One region of the Adlercreutzia rubneri genome, then DNA from elsewhere that is predicted to be linked to it. Evidence: predicted binding sites of a transcription regulator. Region 1 holds the regulator's gene; the other holds the start of a gene.
The links. The regulator LexA, encoded in region 1, represses DNA repair genes until DNA is damaged. The targets are predictions, from matches to a motif close to CNAACANNTGTTNG.

Region 1 (11,764 bases):
ACCGCGCGTCACTTCGAAGCTCGATAGCGCGCATATGGACAAGTGGGGCATGCACGGGCGCGGCATGGCCCTTTACTCTATCTCCGTGAACGCCGAAGAAGCCCGGGTGCTGCAATCGGAGCCGGGGCTCGGCACCAGCCTCACGGTCGCCACCGACACCGAAAGCCTCGCCGAGAAGGCGGATCAGTCGACGTTTCCCCGTTTCGAGCAGGAGCCTTCCGGTTCGTGGGCGATGCGCGGCCCCAAGAACATCGTGCGCACGGCCGCGGAATTCGCCTTGGAGCACCGCGGCGACCTCTCCGTGTATCTCGGCACCCCGGTGGAGGTGGCAGCGACGCTGTACCAACTGGGCCTCGCCTCGCTCTCCCCGGCCGTGCGCGCCTTCGGGGGCGACGGCACGGGAATCCCCCTCGTCAAGCGCCTCGCCCTGGCCGCCGGCCCCGATGACCTCGCGGACCGCTGCGAGGCCCTGGGGCTGCCGCTCTCCGAGCGCTCGGCCCGACGCATTCTCGACGGGGCCATCGCTGCGCTCGACCCCTTAACCGAGCGTTTGGCCGCCGAATCGTTCCCGCGGCAGGCCCATCGCCCATCCGAGCGCCGGCGAAATTCTAAGAACGCCCGCTCCCTGCGTCTGGCTCCCGAGGACATCGATGCGCTGAAGCGCGGCATCGGCCGGCTCATGGAGCCCGTGGCGGAAACGTATTATCTGGAAGCGGTGGGCGAGGCGGAGGTCATCGTGGGCCAGGAAGCCATCCGCATCACCGTTCCCATCCGCACGTCGCTCTAAGGAAGCGCGCGGTTGCGCCACTCGGGTGCAACAGGTAGAATATTCGGGCTGAAGGCGCCACGGGCGCCCGCTAAACGAACCACATCCAGAGAAGAACCGCACCACAAACGACAAGGACCAGCTGTGTCTACCACTGAAACCAAGCCCTCCATCGGGTGCCTCAAAGTATCCTCCAAATCGTCTCCCGCCTCCGTTGCCGGCGCCATCGCCGGCATGATCAAAGACGGGGCGTCGGTGGAGATTCAAGCCGTGGGGGCCGGTGCGGTGAACCAGGCTGTGAAAGCCGTGGCCATCTCCCGCGGGTTCCTCTCGCCGGTGGGCATCGAGATCTGCTGCATCCCCTCCTTCGCGGACATCGTCATCGACGGCGAGTACCGCACGGCCATCCGCTTCGCCGTCGAGCCGCGGGGCGCCGCCGCGATCGCCCCCATCGTCGATGCGGCCGCGGTTCATTAGAGGGTTTTGCTATGAGCAACGTCTTCGAGGGAACTCGTTTCTGCATCCACACCTTCGGCTGCCAGATGAACAAGCACGATTCCGAGCGGGTCGCCGGCATGCTGGAGGGCCTGGGCTCGCTGCCCGTCGAAACCATCGAGGAGGCGGACATCGTCGTGTTCATGACGTGCTGCGTCCGCGAGGCTGCCGACACGAGGCTCTACGGGCAGGTCGCCTCCATGAAGAACATCCCCTTGCGCGACGGCACGCCCCTTGACAAGCGCTACATCGCCGTAGGCGGCTGCATCGGCCAGCGCGACGGCGACAAGCTGCTTGCGGCGCTTCCCCATCTCGATGTGGTTTTCGGCACTCACAATCTGGGCTCTTTGCCGGGGCTTCTCCGACGCGCCATCGAGCAGCACGGCCGCGCCGCCGAAGTGATTGAGGGGGGAGCGGAGTTCTCCTCCGCCCTGCCCACGGTGCGCGAGCACGACTGGGCGGCGTGGCTGCCCATCACCGTGGGATGCAACAATTTCTGCTCCTACTGCATCGTGCCCTACGTCCGCGGGCGCGAGAAGTCGCGGCCCCTGGACGACATCGCCGCCGAGGCGCGCTCCTATGCGGAAGCGGGCGTCAAGGAGATCACGCTGCTGGGGCAGAACGTGAACTCCTACGGGCGCGACCTCTACGGCGAGCCGCGGTTCGCGGATGTCCTTCGGGCCGTGGACGCCGCGGGCATCGAGCGGCTCCGCTTCGCGACGAGTCACCCGAAGGATCTCACCGACGAGGTCATCGGGCTGTTCGCCACGCTGCCCTCGCTCATGCCGGCGCTGCACCTTCCCGTGCAGTCGGGCTCGAACCGCATCCTCTCGGCCATGAACCGCCGCTACACCCGCGAGCACTACCTCGGCCTTATCGAGAAGCTTCGCCGCGCCCGTCCCGACATCGCCCTGTCCACGGACATCATCGTGGGATTTCCCGGCGAGACCGAAGAGAACTTCATGGACACCTATCGCCTCGTGGAGGAAGTCGGCTACAGCCAGGTGTTCACGTTCATTTACTCCAAGCGCGAGGGGACCCCTGCTGCGGAGATGGACGACGACACGCCCCGCGAGGTCATCCAGGAGCGCTTCGACCGGCTCGTGGATCTCGTCCAACGCAAGGCCTTCGAGGCGAACCAGGCAGAGCTCGGCGCCACGGTGCCCGTGCTGGTCGAGGGCACGTCCAAGCGCGACGATTCCATCTTGGCCGGCAAGAGCCCGAAGAACCAGACCGTTCACGCGCCGGTGCCCGCTGGTGCGGACGCGACGTCTTTGGTGGGGCGCATCGTGCCCGTGACCATCGAGGAAGCCCGCACCTGGTATCTCTCGGGCACGATCGTCCATGCTTGAGCTTTCCGCACCCGTCATCGCCATCGTGGGGCCCACGGCCTCGGGCAAGACCGACGCGGCCCAGATCGTCGCCGAGCGCCTCGGCGGGGAAGTGGTGAGCGCCGATTCCATGCAGATCTACCGGGGCATGGACATCGGCACGGGCAAGCTTCCCGCATCTGAGCGCCGCGTGCCCCATCACGGCTTCGATCTCGTTGATCCCGGCGAGCCCTACTCGGCGGCCCTGTTCCAGGCGTTCGCCCGGCACTGCATTCGCGATATTGACGCCCGCGGCAAGAGAGCGGTGCTCTGCGGCGGCACCGGCCAGTACGTGCAGGCGACCATCGACGACTTCGCCTTCCCCAAGGGCGACCAGGTGGAAAACCCCGTCCGCGAACGCTGGACCGCCTATGCGGAGGAACACGGCAACCAAGCCCTGCGGGAGGCGCTGGAGGCGCGCGATCCCGCAAGCGCCGCCGTCATCCACCCCAACAACGTGCGGCGCGTCGTGCGTGCCTTCGAGCTTTTGGAGGAGGGTGCCAGCTACGCCGAGCAGAAACAGCGGCTCGCCACCGTGGCGCCCTTCGTTCCAGCCGTGCAATTCGGGCTGGCCGCGGAGCCGGCTATCCTGAACGAGCGCATCGACGCCCGGGTCGATGCCATGGTGGCCGCAGGGCTCGTCGACGAGGTGCGGGGCCTGCTGGCCGCCGGATTCCGCGACGGCGTCACGGCGCCCCAGGCCATCGGATACAAGGAGATCGTCGAGGCGCTGGATGGGAACATCACGCTAGAGGAGGCCGTGCAGGCCATCAAGACGGCCACGCGCCGCTACGGCAAGCGCCAGCGTACGTGGTTCCGCCGCGATAAGCGCATCCGCTGGGTGAACGCCGATGTCGGCGATGCCGAAGCCGTGGCCGCCGAGATTCTTTCCCAGTTGGAAACATTGGACGCCTACCATGGTTGAAGCGGCCCTTCCGGGTCGTCGAGGAGAGCTTCCGCCCCCTCAATTGCCGCCTAAAAGGAGCGTCCCATGGAGTTGTCCTTCGCCAAATTGCACGGTCTCGGGAACGATTTCGTCTTCATCGACGATCGCGACTGCGCTCTTGATCTGACCGACGAGCAGGTGTCGTATCTGTGCGACCGCCACTTCGGCATCGGCGCCGACGGCGTCATCCTCGTGCGGCCGGCTCTCTCGGAAGAGGGAGACGGCTACATGCACTACATCAACGCCGACGGCACCTTGGCCCAAATGTGCGGCAACGGCGTGCGCTGCTTCGCCAAGTACCTCGTCGATCGCGAGCTGGCGGACGTTGCCTCGGGCAGCCTTGTGGCCGACACCCTGGCCGGCCCGCGCCCTATCGCCTTTTCCGTGGATGCGGAGGGGAAGATGACCGAGGCGACCGTGAACATGGGCGCGCCCATCTTGGATCCCGTGCTCGTGCCCGTCGATGCCGCGCCGGACTCCCGCGCGACCGATGGTGCGCCCTATGTGGGGCATCTGCGCCTCGATTCGCCGTGGGGAACCTTCGAATTCGTGTGCGTCTCCATGGGAAACCCCCACGCCGTCTGCCTCGTGGACGATTGGGCGGCATTGCCCGACGAGCTGTTCCCCGCTGGTGCTGAGAAATCCCTCTCGACCCTGCGCATCGATCTTCCCGGCCCCTTCTTCGAGACGCATCCCGTATTTCCCGAGAAAACCAACGTCGAGTTCGCCTCCGTCACCGATGAGGGCATCGCCATGCGCGTATGGGAGAGGGGCTGCGGCGAGACCTTGGCCTGTGGCACCGGCGCCTGCGCCACCAACACGGCCGCCTGCCTCACCGGTCGGGCCGGCAGGGAGAACGATCTCCTGTTGAGCGGCGGCCTACTGCACATCTGCTGGAACGAGGATGGCACGATATCCATGACGGGACCGGCAACGGAGAGCTTCTCGGGAACCATTGTGCTGCCGTGAGCTTCTCCGGCGCTGCTGTTGTGCTATGATAGCCCCCGTTTCACCGGCGCAACGCCGCGCCACGATTAAGGAGTGATGCTCATGCGCCTGTAACGACCACTTGCACCGCCTTCCCCTCATGGGATCCGTCGTTACTTGAAGCAAAGGAGCATGCTATGACCGAATACGAATCCGTCATCCAAAAGGGTCCGGCCACCAAGGCCGAGGAGCGCCGCGAGCGCGCCGTTCTCGTGGGCGTCGAGCGCCCGGGGCTGCCGTGGCCCTTGGAATCTTCCCTGGCCGAACTGGAACGTCTGGCCGATACGGCCGGAGCCGATGTGGTGGCCACGACGACCCAGCGCTTGGACGCGCCCAACCCGCGCACCTTCGTCGGCACGGGCAAGGCCGACGAAATCGCCGAGCTGGCACGGTCGCACGAGGCCGACCTCGTCATCTTCGACGATGAGCTGACACCTTCCCAGCAGGCCAATCTGGAGAAGGTCATGGACAAGTCCGTGAAGGTCATCGACCGTACGGCCCTCATTCTGGACATCTTCGCCCTGCACGCCACCTCCAAGGAGGGGCGTCTGCAGGTGCGTCTCGCCCAGAACCAGTACTTGTACCCGCGCCTGCGCGGCATGTGGGCCCACCTCGCTTCGAACCGCATGGGAGGCGGCGTGGGATCCCGCTTCGGTGAGGGCGAAAGCCAGCTGGAGGTGGACCGCCGCATGGTGCGCAAGCGCATCACGAGCATTCGCCGCGAGCTTGAGCGTCTGTCCGACGTGCGCTCGTTGCAGCGTGAGAGCCGGTACGGCAGCGGCATGTTCAAAGTGGCACTGGCCGGTTATACCAATGCCGGGAAAAGCTCGCTCATCAACCGGCTCACCGGAGCCGACGTGCTCAGCTACGACAAGCTCTTCGCCACGCTGGACTCCACCACCCGCAAGTTCGAACTGCCCGAGGGCCGCGAGGTCACCGTCACCGACACCGTCGGCTTCATCCAGAAGCTGCCCACCACCCTGGTCGAGGCCTTCAAGTCGACGCTCGACGAAATCACCGGAGCCGACCTCATCCTGCACGTGATCGACGCCTCCTCGCCGGAGTTCGAGGGGCAGATCGAGGCCGTGTGCGAGGTGCTCGACCAGATAGGGGCCCAGAGCATTCCCACGATCGCCACTTTCAACAAATGCGATCTGCTGGACGCCGAGACGCTGGCCGGCCTTAAAAGGCGTTATCCGAGCGCCCGGTTCGTGTCCGCCCGCTCTGGAGAGGGCATAGAGGAACTCGTGGGCGCCATCGCCCAGGCCGCCTCGTCCGCCGACGCCAAGCTGGACGTGCTCGTGCCGTACCAACGGGGGGATTTGGTATCGCTGGCCCACGAGCGCTGCCACATCATCTCCGAGAGCCACGAGGCCACGGGCACGCGCCTGCAGCTGCTCGCGGCCCCTGCCTTCGTCAGCGCGTTCTCCCCTTACCTTGTCTCGGACGTCGACGCTTGAGGAAACCACCGCTCCAGAAACGAAAGAGCGCCCCTGCTCCGGATCCTCGCATCCGGAGCAGGGGCGCTCTTGATTGACCGAAAGGGGAGGACTCGCGGCCTATCGGCGCGGCGAAGGCGCTACAGGCGCCGAAACACGGCCACCACCTTGCCGGCAATGGAGCAGTCCGTGGTGATGATGGGATCCATCGTCGAGTTCTCCGGTTGCAGGCGGATATGGTCGGCCTCGCGGAAGAAGCGCTTGACGGTGGCGCCGTCGTCGATGATGGCCACGACGATATCGCCGTTGTTGGCCACCGGCTGCTCCTTCACAACCACGTAGTCGCCATCGTTGATGCCGGCCTCGATCATGGACTCGCCGCGCACCGAGAGCATGAAGGAGGGGGCATCGCCGACGATATCGGTGGGCAGCGTGATGGTGTCGGTGATGTTCTCCTCGGCGAGAATAGGGGAGCCGGCAGCCACGTTGCCCACCAAGGGCACATTGACGAGCTTGCTGTAGGCGGCCGCGAAAGCCGTGACAGGGGAGGGAACCTCCTCGATGGGATAGGTAAGCGCGATGGAGCGGGATTTAAGGGGGTCGCGCTTGATGAAGCCCTTGTCTTCAAGTGCCTTCAAATGGACATGGACGGTGGAAGGGGAGGAGAGCCCCAAACTCTGGCACACCTCGCGCACCGTAGGGCCGTAGCCCTTCTCGCGAATGCACGCTTCGATGCAGTCGAGAACCGCCTGTTGCCGCTTGGTCACTTTCTGGGTCATAGCGCATCCTTTCACAAAAGCGTACATTTGTTTGAAAAATCTCTTGACGTGAACCTTTGTTCGCTCTATTATAACTGCGAACAAAGGTTCTACGCAAGAGGTCAGGAGTAAAAAATGGCACGCATCGAATTTTCCATAGCCTTCACGCTCAGCACCATCGCGTCATTCCTCATCTTCTTCGCCTAGAGCGTCGAGGGCGGGTGTCGTGAAGGTAGCAATGTTTTGAAGAGGGGAGCGCGCTAGGTCTGATAGGGTATGATAAGCAATCAACTTATCAAAGTGAGAAGGAGAACCTATGCGCTGTCCTTCCTGTGGCTACCAGGAATCGAAAGTCGTCGACTCGCGATCGGCCGACGACGGCGCCTCTATCCGGCGCCGTCGCGAATGCCTGCAGTGCGGCACGCGATTCACCACCTACGAGCGGCTCGCCGAAAATCCCATTCTCGTCATCAAGGCCGACGGTTCATCGGAGGTCTTCAACCGCGAGAAGCTCATGCGAGGATTGCTCATCGCCTGCGCGAAACGTCCCATCACGCCCGAGAAGATCGACGGACTCATCACGAGCATCGAGGCGGAATTGCGATCGAGTCAGCGCAACGAGATCAAATCGCGCGATTTGGGCGATTTGGTACTGGCCCGTCTGGCCACTCTGGATGACGTTGCCTATATTCGCTTCGCCAGCGTCTACAAGGATTTCCAGAATGTGGAGGAGTTCTCCGAGGCCCTGAAAGAGCTGGGCTGATCCATGGACGTTCTTTTCAAGCAGCTCGACGAGACCCTGGAAGCGCCCGCCTACGCCCGTCCGGGCGATGCGGGTCTCGATTTGCGCGCCGCCGAGGGCGGCACGCTTTTGCCCTTCGAGCGGGCACTCGTGCCCTGCGGTATCGCCTTGGCCGTTCCCGAGGGCTATGCGGGGCTCATCATTCCCCGAAGCGGCCTGGCGGCACGACAGGGCATCTCCATCGTGAACGCCCCGGGCCTCATAGACAGCGGCTACCGGGGGGAGATCAAGGTGCCGCTCATCAATCTCGATCCAACGGAGGTGTTCAATTACGAAAAGGGCGAGCGCATCGCCCAACTCGTGATCATCGCTACCCCCACCATTACTTTACATAACACTTATGAGCTTCCCGAGAGCTCGCGCGGAGCGCAGGGCTTCGGAAGCAGCGGCCTTTCCTAGAAAGAGTGTCCTTTATGACCGATCACCGCGATTCGAAACCCGAAGAAACGCCCGAGCCCCAGCAGCTGGGAGCTCCGGAGACGACTCCCGAAAATCCCCAGCGACCCGAGCCGTCGACGGAGCCCTCGCAGGATCAGAGACGGGCGCTCATCGACGCCGACCTGAAATCCGCCCGCACGCTCTCGACGGTAGCCGCCATTGCAGGTCCAGTCTCCTTCATCATCGGCGGCGTGATGCTGAGCACGGTGGGCCTCGTCTGCGCCATTGTCGGCTTCGTTAAGATCAAGCACGTGATAGACGATGTCGATGGTCGCCAGAAGGTCTATGCCGCCACGGTACGCCAGACGCTTATCTGGGGTCTCGCCATCAGCGCCATTGCGCTCATCGTCAACATCGTCGGCATCGCGCTCATGATGCCCGTGCTCATGGAGGCCATGCAAACGGGAGACTTCACCTCGATCCTCGGCGAGGGCGCCACCATCACCGCGCAGCCATCCGGCGGCAGCGGCAATGCCTGGGGCTAAACACCTTCCATATACGGTAAAATGTTTCAAGTTGGAGGGCTTCTGAAAAGATTGACAAGAAAGGCTGATAATATGGATTATGTAAAATCGAAATCACGATCAACTATACAGGGTTTTCTAGTGGTTCTCGCTGCTCTTTTGACGCTTTCCATTGGAATGGTCGGGTTGGCCGGTTGCTCGGGCGGCACGAGCGATGAAGACGCCATCCGCGCATCGCTCGCGTCCGAACTGGACAGCATTAAGAACATCGACGACGCGTTCGTCAACGAGTTCTCCGAGTCCATCGACATGAGCCAGCTTTCGGTCTACGGCATCGACGGCGTCGAGTTCATGAAGTCCTACCTGAGCGGCTTCGATTACGCGATCGACTCGATCAATGTCGACGGCGACAGCGCCACGGCCCAGATCACCCTTACTTGCAAGAGCTATACCGGCTACCTGCAGGCGCTGCAGACGGCCGTGGACGAGGTCACCGCCGATCCCGATGCTCTTGCCGCTCTCTCCAACGACGAGATCAACCAGAAGATCGGCGAGATCGTCATCGGCTCCCTCGACGGCGTCGAGCTGGCGGCCACCCAGCCCATCACCATCACCTACACCAAGGTCGACGGAACCTGGGAGCCGGCCTCGTCCACCTCGGGCGACATCGCGGCCGCGCTGATGACCAACTAAACGCGCCGTCAACGCGCAAACCCTTTGAAGGGCGCTCCATTGGGGCGCCCTTCTTCTATAATGCCAGGTAATCGACAATGCTTCTCGCGACGAAAAGAGAAATCGAACATGGGTTCCCATACAAAAACGAACAGCGGGGGAGCGACGACTCCCCTCTCCCCTCGCCTCGCTCTTCAACTGGCCGCGCCCCATACCTGGCCGGCGGCCATCATGCCCGTGCTCGTGGCCGCCGCCTGCGCCTTGGCCAACACCGGGTCGCTGGACGTGGGCATGGCGTGGCTTCTGCTCCTCATCTGCATCCTCATGCAGGCGTCCGTGAACACCTTCAACGACTACTTCGACTTCATCAAGGGAACCGATACAGCCGAGGACAACGTGGAGGCCTCAGACTCGGTGCTCGTCTACAACGACGTCAATCCGCGCTCGGCCCTCGGGCTGGCCATCGGCTTTCTGACCGTGGCCTTCCTGCTCGGCCTGTACGTTATTTGGAAAGCGGGTCCTGTCCCCCTCGTCATCGCGCTTATCGGAGCCGTCATCGTCGTGATGTACTCCGGAGGCAAGACGCCTCTCTCCTACCTTCCCGTCGGCGAGGCGGTGAGCGGCATCGTTATGGGCGGTCTTATTCCGCTGGCAAGCTACCAGGTACTCTCGGGCACGTTCACGTTCATGGCGCTCCTTTGGGCCACGCCCACGATCATCGGCGTGGGCCTCATCATGATGACGAACAACACCTGCGATATCGAAAAGGACATCGAGGCCTCCCGCCGCACGCTGCCGGTGCTGCTGGGCCGCGAAAGGGCGCGCGCCCTCTACCATGCCCTCATGGTCGTTTGGGTTCTCGCCATCCTCGCCATCGTCGCCATCTGGTTCCCCCGGGGCATCGTCGTGCTCCCCTTCTTGGCGCTCGGCTGCTACCCCCTCATGATGGGCCTGTGGAAAAATCCGCTCGCGGCGCCCACGCGTATCGGCGCCATGGGCCAGATCTGCAGCGTGAACGTGGCTCTGGGCGCATTCTACGCCGCCGCCCTCCTGCTTTAGGAGCGCCAGGGAATCTGCACGAGATCGGGCAGTCCGTCGCGAAAACCCTCCAGCGAGAAGTCCTTCAGCAGCTCTTCCGGCGTCGTCGGCGCCTCTTCGGGAACAAGTCCCGCCACCGCCGCGATATGTCCGATGACGGCTCGCGGACTTCCGAACCGGGCCAGCAGCTCGTCTAAGGCCGCGTCCCGATCGCGTTTCGAGAGGCGCCGGTTCTGCTCGGCCACAAGCAGCGGAACGTGCGCATAGGCGGGGTGCGGCAGCCCGAGAAGATCCTGGAGGTAGCGCTGCTGCGGCGTGGAGCAAAGCAGATCAACGCCGCGCACGACTGAATTGACGCCCTGGGCGGCATCGTCCACCACCACTGCCAGCTGGTAGGCGAACGCACCGTCGGAGCGGCGTATGAGGAAGTCGCCGCAGTCGCGGTCGAGCTTTTGCGCGTAGTATCCCTGAACGAGGTCTTCGAAGGCGATCGTGCGGCTGTCCACGGCAACTCTCCAGCCCGGCGTGCGTCCCGCTGCCCAGCGCGCCTCCACCTCCGCGTCCGACAGATGGCGGCAGGTGCCGGCATAGACGAGCTTCTCGCCCCGGTGGGGCGCCGAGGCGGCGTGAAGGTCGGCCCGCGTGCAGAAGCACGGGTACAAAAGCCCCCGGGCTTCAAGGCGCCCGAATGCCTCGGCATAGGCCTCGTCGCGATCATGCTGGAAGTACGGCCCCTCGTCCCAGAAGAGTCCCAGGGTCTCGAAATCACGCTGGATCTGGTCGATGTAGACGCTCTTCGAGCGCTCGCGGTCGAGATCCTCGATACGCAGTACCATGTGCCCGCCCTGGGACTTCGCCACGAGCCATGCGATGAGCGCTGCGTAGATGTTGCCCGCGTGCATGCGCCCGGTCGGCGACGGCGCGAAGCGGCCGACGACGGGTGTCGCCTCTGTCGCTCCGCTTTCCGTCATAGCCAATGAAACCTTTCCGGCGCAGTCTTAAAACCGGGCTACTTCTCGCGCCGGTCGTCGACGTGCTTGGCCTTGCCGATGGCGCGCTCGATGCCGCCGGGTTCCACCAGGCGCACCTCCGGCGCCACGAGCAGCGTGCCCTTGAGCTTCTCGGCGATACGGGCGCGCAGGGCGTCCATGGCCTCGAAGGAGTCGCGGAAGGCCTCGGGGCGCAGCTCGGTCTCCACGATGAGCGCGTCCATGCCGCCGCGGGTCTCCACGATGATATGGTAATGGGGCGTGACCTCCTCGATGCCCGTGAGCACGTCCTCGATCTGCGAGGGGAACACGTTGGTGCCGCGGATGATGAGCATGTCGTCGGAGCGGGAGCGCACCTTGTCCATGCGGGCCAGCGTACGGCCGCAGGCGCAGGGCTCGGTGTGCACGGCGGTCAAGTCGTGGGTGCGGTAGCGCAGCACCGGAATGCCCTGCTTGCAAAGGGGCGTGAGCACGAGCTCCCCCATCTCGCCCTCGCCCACCGGCTCGCCGGTTTCCGGATCGATGACCTCCCACAGGAAATGATCCTCGGCGATGTGCTGCTGGTAGCGCTCGGCCAGACACTCGCCGGACACCCCCGGC
Region 2 (11,764 bases), on a different contig from region 1:
GTTGGAATCCACGGTGCCCTTGGTGGCGATGACCCCCACGCGCCGGTTGAGCGTCGTATGGGCCGCCGCCCGGGCGCCCGGCTCCACCACGCCGACGACGGGCACGGAGAAGTTCTCCTGGGCATGGGCGAGGCCAGCGGCCGTGGCCGTGTTGCAGGCGATGACGATCATCTTCACGTCCCGGCCGACGAGCCACGTGCAGATCTGCTGCACGAAGCCGTCCACCTCGGCCTGATCGCGAGGCCCATAGGGGCAGCGCGCCGAGTCGCCGAAGTACAGGATGGACTCCTCCGGCAGGCGCTTCTGCAGCGCGCGGGCCACCGTGAGGCCCCCGTAGCCGGAATCGAACACCCCGATGGGGCGGTTGTCGAAATGCTCCGTATCCACAGCGCCCTACTCGTGCACGACGACGACGTCGCCCACCGACAGAAGCCCGTGAAGCTCTTCGGCCTTATCGGGAGGCAGGTTGATGCAGCCGTGGCTGCCGTGCTCGACGTACCAGTCGCCGCCGAACTTCTCCTGCCAACCCGCGTCGTGGAAGCCCACGGAGTTGTCCTTGAAGGGCATCCAGAACTCCACCTCGGTCTCGTAGTCCTTGGTGCCGTCGGGCTTGTAGCCGCGCAGCACCGACTTGCCGTCGTTGGTCTTGATGTAGTAGGTACCCTGGGGCGTGTCGCGCCCGTCGGCGGGCTTGCCGCTGACGATATCGCTCTCCCAGATAATGGCGCCGTCCTCGCCGTAGAAGCGCGCGTGCTGCTCGGTGAGATCCACGTCAATGTAGCGGGTGCCGAAGTCGCGGCCGCCCTCGTCGGGGGCCTGGGCCGCGTTCTGCTTCATGATGATCTCCAGCGTGCCGCCCGCCCCGGAGGTGAGCGCCTCGCGCACGGCGTCGGCGGTGGCCTGGCTGTCGGTGATCCAGCCGTAGTCGCCGCCCTTCACCGTGACGGCCTTGCCGTCGGGACGCGTGAACGTGCGGGTAGCGCCCGTGGTGTCCATGGCGTTCACCTTCTCCTTCACCGCCGCCACCAAAGGCTCAGGGTCGAAGGTCACGGAGAGATCGTCGCCCAAGGTGATGTGCTCGGCGATTTCGTCGGCGGTGATGGCCATCTTCTCGGCGCCCGCCATGGTGAGGGAAAGCGCCCCGCCGAGGTGCTTGTTGGCCGCATCGCGCGCCTCGGCCAGCGCGGGGTCGTCGCGCGTCACCGTGGGCTTGGCCAGCACGGCGTCGGAGAGCGTCACCTTCGGCGCGAAGTTCACCGTGCCCCGCGTCACCTCGTCGATGACGACGTCGGCCAAAAGGGTGTTGCCCTCCTCCTCGGGCACGACGACATAGCCGCCCTCGTCGGCGTCATAGGCCACGGTGGCGTTCTTGGGAGCGGTGCCGCGGGCGTTGGCCTCCTCCACGGCGGCGGTCAGCGTGTCGGCCAGCTTCGAGTTCTCCAGAGTGGAGACTAAGTCGTCGGTGTCGTCGTGGCGCTGGAACACCTCGTAGGGCCACGCCCAGGGGTTCATCTCGGCCAGAAGGCCGTCGGCGATAGATTGGCTGTCGAGCGCCATGCCCATGTCCGTGGCGTCCAGCGTGAGGGAAAGACCCGGGCCCTCCACCTTGAAGGTGTAGTCGCCCAGCACCTCGTCGAGCATCTGATGGACCTCTTCGGGCGTCTTGCCGGAGATGTCCATGCCGATGATGGTGGACTGCGGGAAGAAGCGCCCGGAGAACACGATGACGCCGGCGAAGTAGACAAGGGCGATGGCGCCTAGAATGGAGGCCATCACGATGCCGAAGATCTTGAGCCCCCGATGCTTCTTGGGCGGCCGGGCATTCACCTGGTAGCCGGGCACGTAGCCGCCGGACGTCGGGCCCATGGGGGGCACGACGGGCATGGCGCCGGCGCCGCTGATTGCGGGGCGCGAAGGCTGAGGGGGCATCGCGGCGGTTCCCTGGTCGTGCTGGGGCGGCATCGCGCCCGTGGCCTGGGGCCCCACGGGCCTCGGCGCGCCGAAGCGGCCCTCGGGCATGACGAAACCGCGGGTCGCGCTTGCGCCGGCGTCGGGAGTGTTATGGGCAGATTTGCTGTGTCGTGACATAGTGCGCTTCCGTGCTGCGTTTCAACTTACTGTTCGGGACCGCCGCGCGCGTCGGCGGATGCGCCTTTGCCCATTATAAGCCAAGGAGCCCGCGGGCGCCGGCGGATACGTCGTTCGGCGCTACTTTCCCACAGTCTGAGCCCTGCGCGCCACCCTTCATCCCATTCCCCACGACTCCCCCACAGAACTTAAAGGATTTTCAGCCCGTTTCCCCAGAACATGACCGTTTTCGTAAGGAATAAGCCACGCGAGGAGAGAAAAGCGGCCGCCCCGAAGAGCGGCCGCGAAAAGCTTGGTGGAGGCGCGGAGAATCGAACTCCGGTCCATACTAAATTGTCCACAAGGCGCTACAGGCTTAGTCAGCGATCGGGCTTCGGAGCGGATCGGTTCGCAGACCAACGTGGCCGCTCCTAGTCGGTTCAGTCTTTCCCGCGGCCATACCGACTACGTGCCGCAGGGCATTCCCCTCAAATGACACCTTGCCCGGTTCGGGGAAGCACCGGGGTCGGTGATCACCAGAACTGCTGTTAGGCAGCCATGGCGGCCGGCATGTAGTAGCCGGTCTTAGAAGTGTTTTTGCCAATTAACTTGACGGTACCCCTGTTTAGCGTGGCGAGGAGACCACGGCCTGCTCCTCGTTTCGAACTTACCATGTCGAAACCAGTCGCCCCCTTAAGGGTTGTCGATTTATTCTAGCGGCCGCGACGCTCCTGTCAAGAGCCGCATCATCGGCCCCGCTACCGCGGCACACCCGTGCTGCTGCGGCGCTAGGCCGCCACGCGGATGAGCTCGGTGCCGTTCAGGTCGTAATCGTCCATGCACACGCTCTGGCGCGCCGGCTCGTCGTAGGTGCACCAGTAATAGGTCTTGGTGGCCGCCGAATAGCCGTCGGAGAACATGGTGTACTCGAAGCGCCCGTCAGCCATCTGCGCCCCGCCCTTGCACATGGACGCGCCCTCAAGCGTGCGGAACAGGCGCGTCACGTTGGCGGCCTCTCCTTCTTCTGCGGGGTAATGCGCGTTCAGGAAGGCGGCCCGCACGAAGCGGCTGGCCGGGTCGTAGCCGCCCGGGAACCCGATCATGCCCGCGCCGCTGCCGAACGCGCGCAGGGTGTCGCGCGTCCACGCAACCGGCTCGGGATGCGCGGTCTCGATGTGCATATAGTTACGCACATTCTCGGTGTGCCAGGGGAAGGGCGGCTGGTTGGTAAGCACGTCCAGCCCGTCGTCGTACACGTGCATGCCGTCGGCTTGGCATTCGATGACGATGGACTCCTTCCCATCGCCTACCAGCCAGTGCAGCTGGGCCACGCCATAGCCCTCGCTGGGCGCCTTGGCCACGATGACAACGTCCTTAAGCGCCTTGCGCACCTCGGCCACCGTGGAGAAGCTCGCCGCCACCCACAGAGGGAACTCGTAGGCCGCCACGTTCACCGCTCCCTTTTCGGGAGCTTCGGCGAACTGGGCGTAGCCGGGGAAGTTAAGGCCGGCGATGGCGAGTCCCGCCTCGTTGGCGCAATCGAAGTAGCACGGCACGCCGCCCACGACGATGCCCATGCCCACGCAGGCATGCTCGGGACTCAGCGAACCAAGGAACTGCGTGGGGATAGACGCCCCTCGCGGGGTGATGACCACGCCCTCGCCGTAGCTCTCGCACCAATCGAGGTTGCGGCCGAAATACAAGTTGCCGGCTGCATCGGCAAAACGAACGCCCGTGCACATAATGATCTCCTAACGACGAAATGGGAGCGACCCAACCGATCGCTCCCATTCATGGTAGGCCCCGATGACCGACGTTCGCCGATGCGGGCCGTCTCCGTTGTCGTTTCGACAGCGCCTTGTCGCCGTTACTTTTTCTTCTTAAGGAAACTCAGCGAATCGGAGATCTCGTCGAAGGTGCTCTTCAGCTCGGCGGCCACCTGAACGCCGTCCTTGTAGATGGCGTTCACGTCCCTGGTGGCGGCGGCCACGCCCTCGCGGCTGATGCCGAGGTCGAACTCATCGCCGTCCGAGGTGCGCTCCACGCGCACGCCGTCGCCGTCGTTGTCCTCGGCGACGTAGTAGTACTCCTGCTCGTTGCCGTCCTCGTCGAGCAAGATGAAGCCGATCTCGTTGTCGTGCTCGTCGACGATCACCGCATAGACATCGCCGTCCTCGATCTCCATCTCGATGACTTCGCTCTCCTCTTCGGGCTCCTCCTCGATGTGATAGCCCTCCGAGTGCAGGATGTCGGCGTCCTCCTCGGCCTGGATGGCCTCGGGCACCTCGTCGGGATCCCAGCCGTCGTAGTCGGCCTCGTTGTCGGTCATGAAGCTGTCGTAGGCGTGCTCCAAGTCGCTTTCGGCGGCATCCTCCTCATCGGCGTCGAAGAGGGCGTCCTCGTCGTCCTCGGCGTCTTCCAGCTCTGTTTCCTGGTCGGTCCACTCGGCATCGGTCTCGCCGACCTCTTCCATGCTCTCAAGCTCTTCGTCAAGACCCATTGCCAGACTCCTAACCTCGTGATGTACGTGCGCGGGCGACCTCGCCCGCCGAACCTATGATGCCACGACTTCCCGCGCCGTGGCCCTCCCGCGCCGTTTCGTTGACCGAGCGTGAACGTGCCAAGGCGCGACGCCGGTCGTGCAGCCCGCAGACACCGAGCGAAGGCGGTGGCGCAACCGAACGCCGGCGCGCGGCGCAGCCCCGCAGACCCCGGCCTAGCGAACGCGCTCCTTCAGCGCGCGGTCGATCTCGCGCTTGGTGTCGCGCTCCTTCATGGAGGCGCGCTTGTCGTAGAGCTTCTTGCCCCGGGCCAGCGCCAGCTCCACCTTCACCCGGCCGTCCTCGTTGAAGTACATCTTCAAGGGCACGATGGCCAGGCCCTTCTCGGCCACCTTCGCGTCCAGGTAGCGAATCTGCTTCTTGTGCAGCAGGAGCTTCCGGCGCCGGTCGGGGTCGGGGTTGAAGATGCTGCCATTGGAGTACGGCGAGATGTGCACGTTGTTGAGCCACACCTCGCCGTTCCGAATGAGGGCGAAGCAATCGGTGAGCTGGCAGTTGTTCTCCCGCAGCGAGCGCACCTCGGTGCCCGTCAGCTCGATGCCGGCCTCGTAGGTCTCCAAGATCTCGTAGTCGTGGAAGGCCCGGCGGTTCTTCGCGATGGTCTTCTCCTCGCGCTTCGGCACGGCCCTCACGCCCCCTCGGGTGCGGCGGAAGCGTCGGACGCGTCGGCATCGGCATCGGCATCGGCGCCGGCGGCCTTCCCTTCCGCATTCTCGGTCACCGCGCCGCCCAGCCCCGGCACGAAGCTCGTGTCGGGGGCGAGGTCTTGTGCGAAGCGGGTGATGAGGCGCACCGTGGCCTCCAAATCGCGCAGGCAGATGACCTCGGTGGGAGTATGCATGTAGCGCAGCGGCACGGAGATGAGGCCTGTGGGAATGCCCCCGCGCGTCACCTGGATGGCCCGGGCGTCGGTGCCGGTGACCGACGGCTCGGCCTCCAGCTGGTACGGAACGCCCTCCGCCTCGGCAGCGGCCACAAGGCGCTCGAACACCACGGGGTTGATGTTCGGCCCCCGCGCGATGACCGGACCCGCCCCGCAGACGATCTTGCCGTACTTCGTTTTGTCGATGCCCGGATAGTCCGTGGCGTGGGTGACGTCGAAGGCGAGCGCCACGTCGGGGTTCACGGCATGGGCGCTTGTCATGGCGCCGCGGGTGCCGATCTCCTCCTGAGTGGTGGCCACCGCGATGAAGTCGCCCGGGGCGCGGCCGGCGCGGGCCAGCTTCTCCATGACGCGACAGGCGATCCACACGCCGCACTTGTCATCGAAGCACTTCGAGACGGCCATGTCGTCGCCGAACCGCTCGAATCCGACGCCGAACGTGATGGGGTCGCCCACCCGCACAAGCTTCTTCACGCGCTTGGGCTTCATGCCCAAATCGATAACGAGGGAGGAGAGCGGCGTCACCGTCTTGCGCTCGTCCGGCTCGATGAGGTGGATGGGCTTGCAGCCCACGATGCCGCGGAGGGTGCCGGAAGCGGTGTGCACGTCGACCCGCATGCCGGGCAGGATGGCCGCGTCCACGCCGCCCAAAGAGGCCACGGAGAGGAAGCCCTCGTCGGAGATGTAGGTGACCATGAGGCCGATCTCGTCCATATGGGCCGCCAGCATGAGCGAGGGCGCACCGGCGTCGCGGCCCTCGAGTACCGCGCGCACCGAGCCCATGGTGTCGGTGGCCACTTCGTCGGCCACATCAGCGAGCCTCTCGCGCACCAACGCGGCCGCCGGCTCCTCGAAGCCCGTCGGCGAGGGCGTCTCCACCAACTGCTTCAAAAACTTCAGATGTTTCTTCTTCATTGGTTCTCCTGTTCGATCCACCGGTGAGCAGGCTCGTTGTGCTGCGTTCGCGCCGTCACCTTGCGCCTTGGGCCTCGTTTACCAGTATCCCTTCGAATGCTTTCGCTTGCGCTCGGGTTTGGGAGGACGGAAATCCAGCGCCAGCTGGCCGTCGGTGGTCTTCTCCCGCTTCTCGGCGGGGGCGGCGCCGGCCCGCTCCACCTTCTCGATAGTCCACGACACCGCGCTCGCGCCGAACAGCTCCAGCATCTTCATCCGCGCATCGTGGGCGTTGGCCTTAGTGCCGGCCCGCGCGTCGCTCTCGAACTCGAAGAGCCCGCGCTCACGGTCGTAGGAGCCCTTCGGCGACTGATAGTGAGCGATGTAGGTTGCCATAGACTCGCGCGCTTCCTTTCTCAAACGTTCCCGAGCCATGATAGCAGAGCACGCAGATCCGCGCGGCGTGCCATCCTCAGGACGCGCGAAGAAAACGCCCTACGCCGCTCGAACGATTTCCCCTTTGGATGCTCTCTCCTTTGAAGATCGCTGAAAAACAACAGTCGGAACCCGCAGTGGCAAGAGTTTGACGGAGTTTCGTCGAGCGATCGGCTGGAATGGCTTGAAAACCACGAAACATCGGACGAGAAGGCCTTTTTCGGCGATGTTGTAATACCGAAGAGGACATTTTCCCAGGTCGTGTATTACAAAGAGGCCTCTGAAGCCCGGTTGACGCCGATGTTTCGCTATTTCTAAGCCATTTGAAGAGCTGGAAACATCATTTTCTGGTCAGAAACCGATGTTTCGTGATTTCCAAGCCACTTCAAGCTTGGAAAAAGGTCGGTTAGCAGAAACCCGCATCAGAGGACACCAAGGCCATGCCCTCCAAGCCGCTGGCGCACAATTGGCACGTCCGCGCAAGACGAGCCCTCGAAAAGCGAAAGGCCATCGCTCGAAAACGAGAGATGACCTCGCTAAAGTTCTGGAGCCGGTGACAGGAATCGAACCCGCAACCCACTGATTACAAATCAGTTGCTCTACCGTTGAGCCACACCGGCGACGAGCGCGTGAACGGCCGACCCTCCCCATCGATGCCGTTCCGCGTCGGCCCATTGTACGACAACGTCCCGGTTTAGGGAAGTTGCAACCGCGGATTCTCTACTCCTTGGCGCCCCACTGCTCGTAGTAGGCGTCGATGGCGGCCGCGATATCGTCGTCGATAACGATGCGCCCGGCCACTTCATGATTGTGCAGGCACTCCTTCACCTCGGCCATGGACACGATGGAGGCCACCGGGAAGCCGTACTTCGCCTCGATCTCCTTCTGGGCCGTGGTGACGCCGCCCTTCCCCACCTCCATGCGGTTGAGCGACACGATGAGCCCGCGCACATCCACATCGGCAGCGGCCTTCAAGATGGGGTAGGTCTCGTCGATGGACTTGCCCGAAGTGGTGACGTCCTCCACCATGATGACCTTGTCGCCGTCGTGAAGTTCCGCGCCCAAGAGGTTGCCCGCATCGGCCCCGTGGTCCTTCACTTCCTTGCGGTTGCAGCAGTACTTCACTTCCTTGCCGTAGAGCTCCTGCAGCGCCATGGCGGTGACCACCGCTAAGGGGATGCCCTTGTAGGCCGGCCCGAACACCACGTCGAAGTCGAGCCCGAAGTTGTCGTTGATGGCCTGGGCGTAGTACAGCCCCAGCCGATGCAGCTGCTCGCCGGTCACGTACGCCCCCGCGTTCATGAAGAACGGCGACTTGCGCCCGCTCTTCAGCGTGAAGTCGCCGAACTTCAGCACATCGCTCTCCACCATGAACTCGATGAACTCGCGCTTGTAAGCCTCCATAGCCGCCCTTTCATCCGTGAGGAGTTCCCTCATGTTTCCTATGGGCACCATGATACCCGATTTCCTCGTCGGTTTCCCCGAATCGATCAAAGTGCGGCTCCAGCACGGATGGCGCGGGGAACGAACCGGGACATTCCTGCGTCATTTCTGCGGTTCGGATCGCGTAGCATGGCACGATCCAAACCCCGGTGAAAGGACGGCCTAGATGTCGAGAAACCTTCTGTTCAGCGAGTACCCCATGTTTGACAGAATCATGGAGGAGCGCCCCGATCTGTGCCGCCGAGTGCTGGAAACGGCCCTCGGGGTACCCGTGGACGAGGTGCGCAACGTCGTCGCCGAGCGCACCCTGCAGCCCCGCGTCGGCTCCCACGGAGTGCGCCTCGACGCCTGGGTTCGCACCTCGGACGCGCTCTACGACGTGGAGATGCAGACCTACTCCCGCGAGGGCCTGGGTCGACGCATGCGCTACTACCAGAGCGCCATGGACACTGCGATGCTGCGCCCGGGAGCCACCTACGACAGTTTGCCCGAGAGCTTTATCGTTTTCATCTGCCTACACGACGAGTTCAAGGAGGGGCTCCCCGTCTACACCTTCGACATGATATGCGATGAGAGTGGATCCGTGGTACTTGGGCACGGCTTCAAATGGGTCGTGCTCAACGCTTCCGCTTGGGAGATGTTGCCAGATGGGCCGCTTCGTGGTTTACTTCGGTACGTCGCCACCGAGGAGGTCGGAGGCGACGGCCTTACCGCCGATCTCGCGGCCGCCGTGGAGGCCGCCAACGAGGACGCCCCATGGAGAGAGGAGTCTCTTGTCATGCTGACGCTGGAAGAGGATATGCGCGCCCAAGGCCGCCTCCTGCAGAAGAAGGGCCGTGAGGAGGGGCTTGCCGAGGGTAGAGCCGAGGGTAGAGCCGAGGGTAGAGCCGAGGGCAGGGCCGAGGGTAGGGCCGCGGGACGGGCGGAAGGAGCCGACCAACTTGGAAAGCTGATAGCTCAGCTTATGGATGCCGGTCGCTTCGAGGACGCCCGCCGTGCGGCGACCGATGCGGAATACCGTGAGGAATTGCTCGAGGAGCTTGACTCGTAAAAGCAGGAGCCATCGCGAACCGACGACAACGAAGTCTCCTCCTTCGCAAACCCCTCGCCGCCACACTCCTCTCCCGACCCCAGAAGGCATACGCCGCAAGCAAACCGGCGATGTTCAACCCATTGACACGCGAACATCTATTCGGGTAGTATAGCGTACATTCATTCGGGCGAACAAGTGTGCCCGTAAAGAGTTGCGGGCCGGAAGATGCTTGGCGACGGGAAGGGGTTGCGCGGTGAACGTCATCGAGAAGCTGGAGATTCTGGCCGATGCGGCGAAGTACGACGTAGCTTGCACCTCCTCCGGGGTTCAGCGCGCGGGCAAGGCCGGGCAGCTGGGCGCGGCCACCCAGGCGGGATGCTGCCATTCGTTCACGCCGGACGGGCGCTGCGTCACGCTGCTTAAGGTGCTCATGACCAACGTCTGCGTCTACGATTGCTGCTACTGCGTGAACCGCGCGAGCAACGCCGAGGCACCCCGAGCCGCATTTACGCCCCGCGAGTTGGCCGACCTCACCATCGGCTTTTACCGTCGCAACTATATCGAGGGGCTGTTCCTCTCCTCGGGCGTCGCCGGATGCCCCGACCGCACCACCGAGCTCATGATAGCGGCTCTGCGCATCCTGCGGGAGGAGTACGGCTTTCGCGGCTACATCCACACCAAGGCCATCCCCGGCACCTCGGTGGAGCTCATCGACGAGCTGGGGCGCCTGTCCGACCGCCTCTCGGTGAATCTGGAGCTGCCGAGCCGGCAGAGCCTGGGGCTTTTGGCCCCCAACAAGTCGCGTGCGTCCATCCTGGCCCCCATGCGGCATATCTGCGACTCCATCGCCGACGATGCGGAATCGCGCTCGCTGGCGAAGAAGCGCACCACGGTGTACCTCACCAAGAAGAACGCCCGGAAGGCACGGGCCTTCGCGCCGGCGGGCCAGTCCACCCAGATGATCGTCGGAGCCACTCCGGAAAGCGACTACCAGATCTTGAATCTGTCAGCGGCCCTCTACACCCACCTGTCGCTGAAGCGCGTGTTCTTCAGCGCCTACCTCCCCGTCGTGGCCGACCCGCTCCTGCCCGCCACCGACGCCGTGCAGCTGAACCGCGAGCACCGCCTCTACCAGGCCGACTGGCTCTTGCGCTTCTACGGCTTTAACGTGAGCGAGATCATCGACGAGGACAATCCCTTCCTCGCCCCCGATGTCGATCCGAAGGCGAACTGGGCCCTGAACCACCTGGACTTCTTCCCCGTGGAGGTGAACAGCGCGCCTTTGGAGGCGCTTCTGCGCGTGCCCGGCATCGGCGTGCGCGGCGCCAAGCTCATCTGTCGGGCACGACGGCAATCCACCCTCGGCGAGGCGGAGCTGAGAAAGCTCGGCATCGCCTATAAGCGCGCCCGCTACTTCATCACCATGAACGGCGCCTGGGGCGGATCGGGGATCGACTTCTCCCGCGAGGCCCTGCACGCGCGGCTTTCGGCCCCTATCGACGGCGGTCGCCACGGGCGCCGCGCCGACCGCGCCCCAGCCGGCCAGATGAGCCTCTTCGAAACCGTGGAGGCACCGCCCGTACTGCCCGAGACGAGCCCCGATGCGGCAACCGCCCGCGAGGTCGCCTTTGCCGCCCAGCGCCGGGCCCTCGAGACGACCGGGACGGCGGACGGACGGCAAGCGATCGCAACCGAGGCGGCATCGGCCACAGAACGCTCGATCGCCGACGGCCGCAAAACGCTCGACAGCCCGCTGCTCTCGGTGGCCTAGGTGGGCGCCATGGAGCATATCCCGAACGCATCCGCGGAAGACGCCCCTGCGACGCCCTCCCCTCCTCCCGACATCTACGACGAGGTGGCCTACGCCTACGACGGCTCCCTGGAAGGGCTGCTCTCGGCTGTCTTCGCCGCCTACGAGCGCCACGAGCATCCCACCGATATCGCGCCGGAAGAGCGTCTGCAGCTCCGTCTCGGCCAGCGCGTGTCGCTCATCCCCACCGACCAGGACCGGGCCCTGCGCGTCATGGGCACCCTGCGCCGCCAGTGCGGCCGCGCGGCAGCCCTGGCGGTGACCCGCGCCGCTTGCTCGGACGAGCCGGGTGCGGGCACGGCGGTCTACCGCTTCGTGCGCTATGCCATCGACGAGCAAAAGCATCGCGCATGCGAGCACTGTCGCAAGCGCGCCTCCTGCGCAGGCCGCGGCGGCATGGGGCCGTGCCCCAAGCAGCGGGGCCGCGCCTTCTCGGACATCACGCATCCGGCCGTGGAGCGGCTCTTCCGCATTTCGCGCTCGGTCGGTCAGGAATGCGAGCATATGCGCCAGTTCGTGCGCTTCCAGCACCTCGCCGGCGAAGGAGCCGATGTATGGTTCGCCCGCGTGAACCCGAAAGCCTCGGTGGTGCCGCTTATCATGGATCATTTCGTGGAACGTCTCGGCGTGCAGCCCTT

Region 2: the regulator LexA is predicted to act here: its motif matches at 9,465-9,478, upstream of GO707_RS09245 (putative DNA modification/repair radical SAM protein).

The regions. Positions count from the first base shown of each region.
Region 1 covers NZ_WPOO01000001.1:197,901-209,664, reverse strand. Annotated here, with positions in the region: gene GO707_RS00925 (ATP-binding protein) at 1-787, shown strand, start outside; gene GO707_RS00920 (stage V sporulation protein S) at 911-1,243, shown strand; gene miaB (tRNA (N6-isopentenyl adenosine(37)-C2)-methylthiotransferase MiaB) at 1,255-2,613, shown strand; gene miaA (tRNA (adenosine(37)-N6)-dimethylallyltransferase MiaA) at 2,606-3,556, shown strand; gene dapF (diaminopimelate epimerase) at 3,623-4,546, shown strand; gene hflX (GTPase HflX) at 4,702-6,024, shown strand; gene lexA (transcriptional repressor LexA) at 6,144-6,782, opposite strand; gene nrdR (transcriptional regulator NrdR) at 7,078-7,524, shown strand; gene dut (dUTP diphosphatase) at 7,528-7,962, shown strand; gene GO707_RS00880 (hypothetical protein) at 7,977-8,486, shown strand; gene GO707_RS00875 (hypothetical protein) at 8,607-9,158, shown strand; gene GO707_RS00870 (prenyltransferase) at 9,267-10,196, shown strand; gene gluQRS (tRNA glutamyl-Q(34) synthetase GluQRS) at 10,193-11,146, opposite strand; gene GO707_RS00860 (phenylacetate--CoA ligase family protein) at 11,185-11,764, opposite strand, start outside.
Region 2 covers NZ_WPOO01000016.1:39,267-51,030, forward strand. Annotated here, with positions in the region: gene murI (glutamate racemase) at 1-387, opposite strand, end outside; gene GO707_RS09195 (L,D-transpeptidase family protein) at 394-2,088, opposite strand; RNA gene ssrA (transfer-messenger RNA) at 2,382-2,760, opposite strand; gene bsh (choloylglycine hydrolase) at 2,856-3,809, opposite strand; gene GO707_RS09210 (hypothetical protein) at 3,935-4,567, opposite strand; gene smpB (SsrA-binding protein SmpB) at 4,784-5,251, opposite strand; gene GO707_RS09220 (M42 family metallopeptidase) at 5,257-6,426, opposite strand; gene GO707_RS09225 (hypothetical protein) at 6,505-6,801, opposite strand; tRNA gene GO707_RS09230 (tRNA-Thr) at 7,386-7,460, opposite strand; gene pyrE (orotate phosphoribosyltransferase) at 7,561-8,244, opposite strand; gene GO707_RS09240 (Rpn family recombination-promoting nuclease/putative transposase) at 8,483-9,334, shown strand; gene GO707_RS09245 (putative DNA modification/repair radical SAM protein) at 9,570-11,087, shown strand; gene GO707_RS09250 (TIGR03915 family putative DNA repair protein) at 11,097-11,764, shown strand, end outside.